DNA from 4 places in the Arthrobacter sp. yr096 genome. Region 2 is predicted to be linked to each of the others. Evidence: riboswitches for the same ligand, from Rfam matches in the RefSeq annotation. Region 2 holds a riboswitch; each other region holds the start of a gene.
What was found. Region 2 has a riboswitch for S-adenosylmethionine ahead of BMY91_RS15210 (LLM class flavin-dependent oxidoreductase). Riboswitches for the same ligand answer to the same signal wherever they lie in the genome.

Region 1 (2,194 bases), on a different contig from region 2:
GGAAGCTGGCCGACTTGGACGCGAAATTCAGCAATGGCGAAATCGCCATGGAGGATTACATGAAGCAGCGCGCCGACATCATGAACGGCTGAGCGCCCGATCTGCCCGGATGCTCAGGCCAGGAATGTCCGGATGCTCAGGCGAAGAATGCCTGGCGAAGCTGCGTTGACAGCTGCCCGATTTCTGTCAGGAATCCATCGTGGCCAATCGGCGCTTCGATGACGTGAACGGGAACATCGCCCGGCAGTGCCGCGGCCAATTCCTGTGACTGTGCCGGGAAATAGAGCCTGTCCGTGTCCACGGCTGCGACGAAAAACTCTGCCGTAGTCCCGGACAACGCCTCTTGCAACGAGCCCCGCCCGCGTGTGACGTCGTGGGACATCAGTGCCTCGGTGATGGCGATGTAGCTGTTCGCGTCAAAGCGCCGGACCAGTTTGCTGCCCTGGTGGTCGAGGTAGCTCTCCACCTGATACCGGCCCCGCTCCCCCAAGACGGCAGCAGCAAGAGGCGTCTCCTGGTGCTGGGCCTCCCGGCCAAAGCGGAAGTCCAGCTCCAGTGCTGAGCGATAAGTGATGTGGGCGATGCGCCGGGCCAAGGCCAATCCTTGCTCGGGCGCCGTTCCGCCGTAGTAGTCCCCATTCTTGAAATGTGGGTCCTGCCGAATGGCGAGGGTCTGGGCCTGCGCGAAGGCAATCTGCTCCGCCGTGCTGTAGGCGCCCACGGAGATGACGGCGCAACGTTTGACCCGTTCCGGCAGGGTCACTGCCCACTCAAGAGCCCTCGCCCCACCCATGGAGCCGCCCAGGACCGCATGCCAGGCCTCGATCCCCAAGGCATCGGCAAGCCGCGCTTCGGCCTCCGTGCTGTCGCGGAGGGTGATCAGGGGGAAACGCGAGCCCCAGGGCTTGCCGTCCGGCGCTTCTGAAGAGGGGCCGGTGCTTCCATAGCAGCCGCCCACGATGTTGATGGAGACCACAAAGAAGCGGTCTGTGTCGATGGTGGCGCCCGGTCCTACAAGCTGCTCCCACCATCCTTCCTCGTCCGTGGCACCACGGGCTACGTGGGTGCTGCCCGTCAGTGCATGTTGGATGAGCACGGCGTTGGACGCATCCGCGTTCAGGCGACCCCAGGTTTCGTAGGCCAGCACGACATCCGGAAGAAAGCCCCCGGCCTCAAGTTCCAGCGGCCCTATGCCGGCGTACTTGACCGTGCCGTCTTCTTGTTCGGCTGTGGAAAGGGCTGCAGCAGTAATGGTCATTCCTTTGATACCTAACCTCGCGCTTGCCCGCCGCCTTGCGTGCGACAGGCCAGGTCCTCACCCGGGGCACCCCACCGCGTAAGGAGGGTTGCCGGCCAGCAAGCCGGGGCTGTCTGCTGGCACTCATGACCTAATACGTAGAGTCTAGGAAGGACACCGCTGTTCTGGCGAAGAATGTGACAGCAGTGTGACGGTTTAAGGCTGGTTGGTTCATGAACGAGCACCCGGGAGCGCCGCCCGGCGAATAATCGACGGGCCGGGCGGCGTTCCAGCTGAAGGCGCCTTGGCCAGGGGCCGGACGCTGCTCAGGCGCCCTTTGCGGCCCTGAATCCAGCCTCCAGGTCAGCGATGATGTCATCCACATGCTCGATGCCTACAGACAGGCGAACCAAGCCGGGATTGACGCCGGCAGCAACCTGCTGCTCCACGGTCAGCTGGCTGTGCGTGGTAGATGCCGGGTGGATCACCAGGGAACGGACGTCACCGATGTTGGCCACGTGGGAGTGCAACTCCAGGCCGTCCACAAAGCGTTTGCCCGCTTCAACGCCGCCCTTGATGGTGAAGGCAACGATTGCGCCGGTGCCCTGCGGACCATACTTCCGGCCACGGTCGTACCAAGGGCTCGACGGCAGCCCCGCGTAGGCTACCGATTCGACGTCGTCATGGGCTTCAAGCCACTCAGCCACTTTGGTGGCGTTGGCGACGTGACGTTCGATGCGCAGGCTCAAGGTCTCCAGCCCCTGGGCGATCAGGAAGGCATTGAACGGCGAGACGGCTGAGCCAAGGTCGCGAAGCAGCTGGACCCGCGCCTTCAGGATGTAGGAGAGGTTGGCGCCCAGAGCACCGTCCTTGCCGAGATCGCGCGCGTAAACAAGTCCGTTGTAGCTGGGGTCCGGGGTATTGAAGCCTGGGAATCGCTCCGGATCCTGGCCGAAG
Region 2 (2,194 bases):
CGCGGCAAAGCGGTTGGCGGGACGGGGAAGGCCGAAGGTTTCACGGAGGGTGGCGCCCGGAAGCGGCGGCACCACCAACCCGCTTCGGTGCAGTTCGGGGAGCACCTTGTTGGCCAATTCGGGAAGGTCCACATCCAGTACCGCTGGCTTGAGGCGGACGCCGTCGGCCGCTGCGAACAGCGTGGTGAGCAGTTCCACCAGCCCTTCGGCGCTGCCCACATAGCGAGCCCCGCCCGTCCACTCTTCATACGAGTCCAGCTCGGCCAGACGGTCCTCCGCAGTCTGTCCACGGGAATCGAGGATGACGTCCAGTTCCACCAGGGTCCTCGGCGCACCGGCAGCGGCAGCTGCTTGGGCAGCTTGCGGTAGGGCGTCCGTGGTGTCTGCGGAGACCAGGGCAACATCAGCCTCGACGGCGGGGATCAGCTCAGCGGGCGCGAACACCACGAGCTGCCCTTGGAGTGGGCGCGGAATGATGGATGGGCCCTTGACGGAGAAGCGCTCACCGTCAAAGTCGGCATAGTGCAGCTTGTCCCGATCCACATACCGCCCCGTGGCAACGTCACGGATCACGGCGTCGTCTTCCCAGGAGTCCCAGAGCCGGCGGCTGGCTTGCACCACATCTGCGGCTTCGCTGACGGCCTCGCCTTCCGGCAACTGCGTGCGCCCCACGGAGCGGGCTTCCTTCTCCCGGTTCTCCGCGCTAACCAGCCAACCCGCCCTCCCCAAGGAGGAGTAGTCCAGGCTGGCCAACTGCGTGGCCACATGGAATGGCTCAGTGAAGATCGTTCCCGCCTCTGGCACAAGCCCAATGGACCGGGTGATCGGTGCTGCAAAGGCCGCGCGCTGGATCGCGTCGATTCGGCCCGCAATCCCGGTGCTTCCAGGATCCACCACGCGGGTGTCCTTGAACGTTGCTACATGGAAGCCGGCGATGTCCGCTGCCTGGACGGTTTCACGGATCCGCTGGCCCCCCAACAGTGCCTGCGGATCATGGTGGGCCTTGCGCCAGGACGCGGGGTGGGCGCCATCGCCGTCGAGCTCCACTGCGATGACGCGGGAGCGGAATTCGGGTACAGGTGTGGAAGGCATGTTTCTCTCTTTCAGAGGCCGCACAGCGGCTGGGACGACATTCACTTGCCGCAGATGCGGCCTGGTCTGTTTCCGGAGCACCCCGCCACGTAATGCCTGAGGGTTGCCGCAGCACGAGCCGGTCCTTGGCGTGCTGACTCTTGACCTGAACTTGAATCTAGGAGGCTGTCCAAGGAATGTACAAACCGCTGGACTTGCGGCGTCAAGGCGGGAAATACCACGTCAAAGGGCTGCTGGAATCGTCATTTTCGGGCTTCTGAAGGGTCGGTTGTGACGGCCCGTTTCGCCGGATTTCGTTGGATTTAGTCCGGTTGAGCGGGGTGACGAATCGGCTTTGGGCTCTGCACGGGGCTCCGTAGTGTCGTGCCATGCCGAAGCCTCCAGCTACTCCCCTGTCCGTTCTTGACCTGAGCCCGGTGTCCGCCGGCCAGACTCCCGGCGATGCCCTGCGGAGCACCCTTGCCCTTGCCGCCGCTGCCGAGGCTTCCGGCTACTCGCGGTATTGGCTGGCCGAGCACCACCTCAACACCGGCGTTGCCGGGTCAGCCCCGCACATTCTGGCCGGGTTGGTTGCCTCCGCCACCAAGACCATCAGGGTGGGAACTGCGGCCACCCTGTTGGGGAACTACCGGCCCCTCCAGATTGCGGAGAGCATCGGAACGCTCGCTGCGGTATTCCCGGACCGTGTGGACTTGGGCTTTGGCCGCTCCGGCCCGCCCAAGTCGCCCGGCGAACCGGCTCCCGGGGTGGTACCCGCTGACTCTTCCGGGCCCACCGATCGCATGGTGGATGGCTTGCTGATTCCTGCGCCGCGCCCCATCTTCGGCGCAGTCCTGCCCAGGAAGTTTCGGCTGCAGGGTGAACTGCTGGGCCGCTTCCCCGGCGACACGGACAACTTCGAGAACGACATCCAGGACATCATCGGATTTTTCACCGGCGAATACAGGACCAAACATGGTGAGCAAGTCACGGCTACACCCGCCCTCGGCCAGGCGCCCCAGTTTTGGGTCCACGGCTCAACAGCCGGACCCAGCGCCCGTTTGGCTGGCAAGTTGGGCCTCCCCTTCGGGGCGAACTATCACGTGGCACCGGCGGGCGTGCT
Region 3 (2,194 bases), 300 kb from region 2:
TGATCGAGTCCCCTGCGCCGCCGCTGCGGGCCTGCAGAATCTGGCGCAGGGTGGAGCCGGGAGGCGCGGCCTTGGCGAAGTGCTCCAGGGTGCCCTGGTTGCTGTTGGTGCTCAGCTCGGGAAGTGGGGCATCGAGGTCGAACTGCTTGAAGTCGATCACGGAAAGGTAGGAGATGGAGTTGAGCTGGCTGTCGATGTCGCGTTGGGTAAGCTCCCTGCGTTGTGCCCGCAATTCCTCGGCCTCTGCCGCAGACCCAACCACGGTGGGCTTGAGCACAAAAAGCACCTTGACGTCGTCGGGGTTCCTGCCGGCCTTGGCAGCCTCGGCACGGATCGAATCCCGGTAGGACTTCATACCGTCAACGCCGCGGGCCAAGGCAATCGCCACATCCGCATGTCCGCCAGCGAACGCCTTCCCCCGGGGCGAGGCACCGGCCTGGACCAGGACCGGTTCCTCCGGCAGCGGTGCCGTGTTCAGTGGGCCCCGAACCTTGAAGAAGTGGCCCTGGTGATCGATCGGATGCACTTTGTTGTGGTCCGCGAACACCCCGGCGTCCGCGTCCTCAAGCACCGCGCCAGGCTCCCAGCTCCGCCACAGCCGCCTGACGACGTCGACGAATTCCTCCGCTTTCTCATACCGCAGGTCGTGTTCGATCTGCTGGTCCAACCCGTAGTTCTGCGCGGCCAAATCGCTGCCGGACGTCACCACATTCCATCCCAACTGCCCCTCCGAGAAGTGCTGCAGGGTAGCCAGGAGGCGGGCGGCCGTGAACGGCGGATAGAACGATGCACTGACCGTGGGCACAATCCCGAGGTGCTCCGTGGCGGAAAGGAGGTACGGGACCAAAGCCAACGGATCATGCTTCGGAGCGAAGGACGCATGCGCCAGCGAAACCTCAGCCGTGCCGCCATACGTGTCCGGAACGGTCAGCGAATCCTCGATGATGAACAGGTCCAGGCCGGATTGCTCAAACGCGCGCACGGCCTCCTGGTACAGGGCAGGTTTCTTCCAGTCATAGCCCAGGCTGTAACCCGGAGTTCCCCAACCCTGGACTCCGAATCCGTGGCCCACAAACCATCCAAAATGAAGCATGGGCTTGAGTGTAGAACTGCTCTGTCCGTTCACCGCGACCTGATTTCATGCGAAGTTACAGGGGGTCGTACTGCGTCAATTATGCTCCCGGGGCGTCTTATTTGGAGGGCTACTCCAAGAACCGCCGATTACGCAACATGACGACGGCGATACCCCCGCCACATGCAGCTCAACGGTCGTGGATGTTACGTTTTTCTTGAGTAATGAGAACCAGCGCAAAGCCCTGACTTGCTGGTCGGCAACCCTCTCTCCGGCGGGGTGCCTCAGGTGACTACTCGGCGTATCGACAACTCGAACTGCAAGCGTGACTGAGGAGCACCAGCAATGCCTGAACCCACTGAAGAAAAACTCTCCTACCGCCTGATTACAGGCCCGGACACCCGTGATTTCTGCGAGCGGATCCACAACGCCCTCGCCGAAGGCTACGTGCTCCACGGCAGCCCGGCCGCCACGTTCAACGGCACTGACGTGATCGTGGCCCAGGCCATCGTGCTGCCCGCCGCGATCGCCAACGCAGATGCCGCTGTGGCCAACGCCGTTGACCAGCTGGAGAACGACGACGAAGAAGCATTCGAGGGCCACGCATGAGCTACGCAGGTGACCTGACCCCGCAGGATGCGTGGGCAAAGCTTGAAGAAGGCGCCATTCTGGTGGACGTCCGCACCGAGGGCGAGTGGGCCCACATCGGCATTCCGGACACCAAAGCCACCGAGAACGATCCCCTGTTCATCCAGTGGAACCTCGCCGGCGGCATCCCGAACTCCCGGTTCATCGAGGACCTGCAGCAGCAGGCCCCGCAGGACGACAAGGTGGAGCTCGTGTTCATCTGCCGCTCAGGCCAGCGCTCCGTCTCGGCCGCTATCGCGGCAACGCAGGCCGGCTTTACCGCCTACAACGTCCTGGAGGGCTTCGAAGGCGAACCGGACCGCTACGGTGAGCGCACCGTGAATGGCTGGAAAAACCGTGGCCTGCCGACGAACCTGGGGACCGAGTAAGTGACTTTCAATCCTGACGCCGCCGGCTGGAGCCCTGACACCCAGGCCGTCCGTGGTGGCCTTGACCGCACCAATTTCCAAGAGACAGCTGAGCCCGTCTTCCTGA
Region 4 (2,194 bases), on a different contig from region 2:
AGATCGAAACCAAGCCGGACCTCACCCCTGTCACGGATGCTGACAAGGCCGCCGAAGAAGCCATTCGCGGTCAGCTGTCGCGCTCCCGCCCGCGTGACGCCGTCCTCGGCGAAGAGTTTGGCAGCAGCGGTCACGGCTCGCGCCGCTGGATCATCGACCCCATCGATGGGACCAAGAATTTCGTCCGCGGCGTTCCGGTATGGGCAACCCTCATCGCCCTCGTGGACGAGGGCGAACCAGTAGTAGGCGTGGTGAGCGCCCCGGCTCTGGGCAAGCGCTGGTGGGCTGCGAAGGATATGGGCGCCTACATGGGCCGCTCCCTTGCCTCCGCTACCAGGCTCAAAGTGTCCAATGTTTCCCGACTGGCCGACGCTTCGATGTCGTATTCAAGCCTGTCCGGCTGGAAGCAACGTGGCAACCTTGACGAGTTCATGGGACTCACGGAGGACGTTTGGCGAACGCGTGCCTACGGTGATTTCTGGTCTTACTGCCTGGTGGCGGAGGGTGCGGTGGACATCGCCTGCGAGCCCGAACTGAATCTGTACGACATGGCCGCACTCGTCCCCATCGTCACCGAAGCCGGCGGCCGGTTTACCTCCCTGGAAGGTGAAGACGGCCCGTTCGGCGGAAACGCTTTGGCAACCAACTCGATTCTCCACTCGGAGGTCCTCAAACGACTCAACCCCGGGCTGGACGACCTCCTCTAAGATGAAGCACAGGTAGATCCCGCGGGGCGACCTACGGAATTTTCGACGGCGGATGACCCCTTTTGGGGTCGTCCGCCGTTCTTAATTCGGGCAATCGCAATTTTTGCAACCGGCGTAACAATGAGCTTAATAAACGGTTCCGGCTTTGGATGGGCCACGTGGAGTGCCCTAACCTTTTTTACAGGTCACGAGTGCCAGCGCTAAACCCCGGTTTGCTGGCCGGCAACCCTCCATTCGCGGTGGGGTGCCCCGGGTGACGACCCGGCCGGTCCGGAACGGATGCGGCAAGCGCGGATCCCCTATGGGGGTCCCTCTTGAGTGAGGTCCCATGAGCACTGTCACGTTCGACTCAAACATCATTCCGTCCTTCCCCGAAGAATCCGCAGCCCAGGCGTCCGCAGCCGTACGGCCCCTCGCAGCCGTAACCGGTGCAGAGTTGCAGGCTCCGCTGATCCAAGGCGGCCACGTTCGTTACGCGAATCTCGACTACGGAGCATCCGCCCCAGCCCTGACCATCGTCTCGGCCTATCTGAATGAAGTGCTGCCCTACTACGCCAGCGTTCACCGCGGGGCAGGCTACGCTTCCCAGATCAGCACCTCTGTCTACGAGAACTCACGGAACATCGTCCGTGACTTCGTGGGCGGCAGGGCTGACGATTCCGTCATCTTTACGCGCAACACCACAGACTCCTTGAACCTGCTGGCAGGGTGCCTGCCACAGCATGATGGCCAGTATTCCGGCGAGGTCCTGTACCTGGACATCGAACACCACGCCAACCTGCTCCCCTGGCAAGGCGTGCCGCACCGGAGCGTCATCGCTGCACCAACATTGGCGGCCACGGTGGATAAACTCCGCGCCGAGTTGGCCCAGGGTGGCGTAAGCCTCCTAGCCGTGACTGGAGCTTCCAACGTCACCGGCGAAATCCTTCCCATCGCCCAGCTCGCCTCTTTGGCCCACGAGTACGGTGCCCGGATCGTGGTGGATGCTGCCCAGCTTGCACCCCATCGCCGGATCAACATTGCAGAGGCCGACGTCGATTACGTTGTCTTCTCTGGCCACAAGCTTTACGCACCCTTCGGCGCGGGCGTCGTCGTGGGCCGGCCGGATTGGCTCGACGCCGGCACCCCCCATCTGGCAGGTGGTGGCGCTGTTCGCGAAGCGCGCCTCGATTCCGTCAGCTGGGCCACCGGACCGGCACGGCATGAGGGTGGCTCCCCCAACGTCCTGGGGGCTGCAACTCTTGCCAGGGCCACCCAAGTGATCTCCGGGCTGGACCAGGACGCCTGGCACGCCCATGAATCGGCCATCCGTTCCTACCTGGTGGAAGGCCTCGAAGCAATCGATGGCGTCACCGTTCACCAGATCTTCTCCGATTCGGAAGACACCATCGGCGTAGTCAATTTCTCCGTAGAGGGATTCGACGCCGGCCTGGTCGCCGCCTACCTGGCTGCGGAACACGGCGTCGGCCTCCGTGATGGCCGTTTCT

Region 1: another riboswitch for S-adenosylmethionine. It lies ahead of BMY91_RS05160 (homoserine O-acetyltransferase MetX); the one in region 2 lies ahead of BMY91_RS15210 (LLM class flavin-dependent oxidoreductase).
Region 3: another riboswitch for S-adenosylmethionine. It lies ahead of BMY91_RS13785 (DUF1737 domain-containing protein); the one in region 2 lies ahead of BMY91_RS15210 (LLM class flavin-dependent oxidoreductase).
Region 4: another riboswitch for S-adenosylmethionine. It lies ahead of BMY91_RS03825 (aminotransferase class V-fold PLP-dependent enzyme); the one in region 2 lies ahead of BMY91_RS15210 (LLM class flavin-dependent oxidoreductase).

The regions. Positions count from the first base shown of each region.
Region 1 is NZ_FNYI01000002.1:49,251-51,444, forward strand. Features, by position in the region: gene BMY91_RS05155 (hypothetical protein) at 1-92, shown strand, start outside; gene BMY91_RS05160 (homoserine O-acetyltransferase MetX) at 137-1,258, opposite strand; SAM riboswitch class IV at 1,273-1,389, opposite strand; gene BMY91_RS05165 (bifunctional o-acetylhomoserine/o-acetylserine sulfhydrylase) at 1,564-2,194, opposite strand, start outside.
Region 2 is NZ_FNYI01000005.1:399,048-401,241, reverse strand. Features, by position in the region: gene BMY91_RS15210 (LLM class flavin-dependent oxidoreductase) at 1-1,092, opposite strand, end outside; SAM riboswitch class IV at 1,129-1,238, opposite strand; gene BMY91_RS15205 (LLM class flavin-dependent oxidoreductase) at 1,461-2,194, shown strand, end outside.
Region 3 is NZ_FNYI01000005.1:103,354-105,547, reverse strand. Features, by position in the region: gene BMY91_RS13790 (NtaA/DmoA family FMN-dependent monooxygenase) at 1-1,126, opposite strand, end outside; SAM riboswitch class IV at 1,293-1,404, shown strand; gene BMY91_RS13785 (DUF1737 domain-containing protein) at 1,418-1,681, shown strand; gene BMY91_RS13780 (rhodanese-like domain-containing protein) at 1,678-2,088, shown strand; gene BMY91_RS13775 (O-succinylhomoserine sulfhydrylase) at 2,089-2,194, shown strand, end outside.
Region 4 is NZ_FNYI01000001.1:816,474-818,667, reverse strand. Features, by position in the region: gene hisN (histidinol-phosphatase) at 1-707, shown strand, start outside; SAM riboswitch class IV at 891-1,004, shown strand; gene BMY91_RS03825 (aminotransferase class V-fold PLP-dependent enzyme) at 1,036-2,194, shown strand, end outside.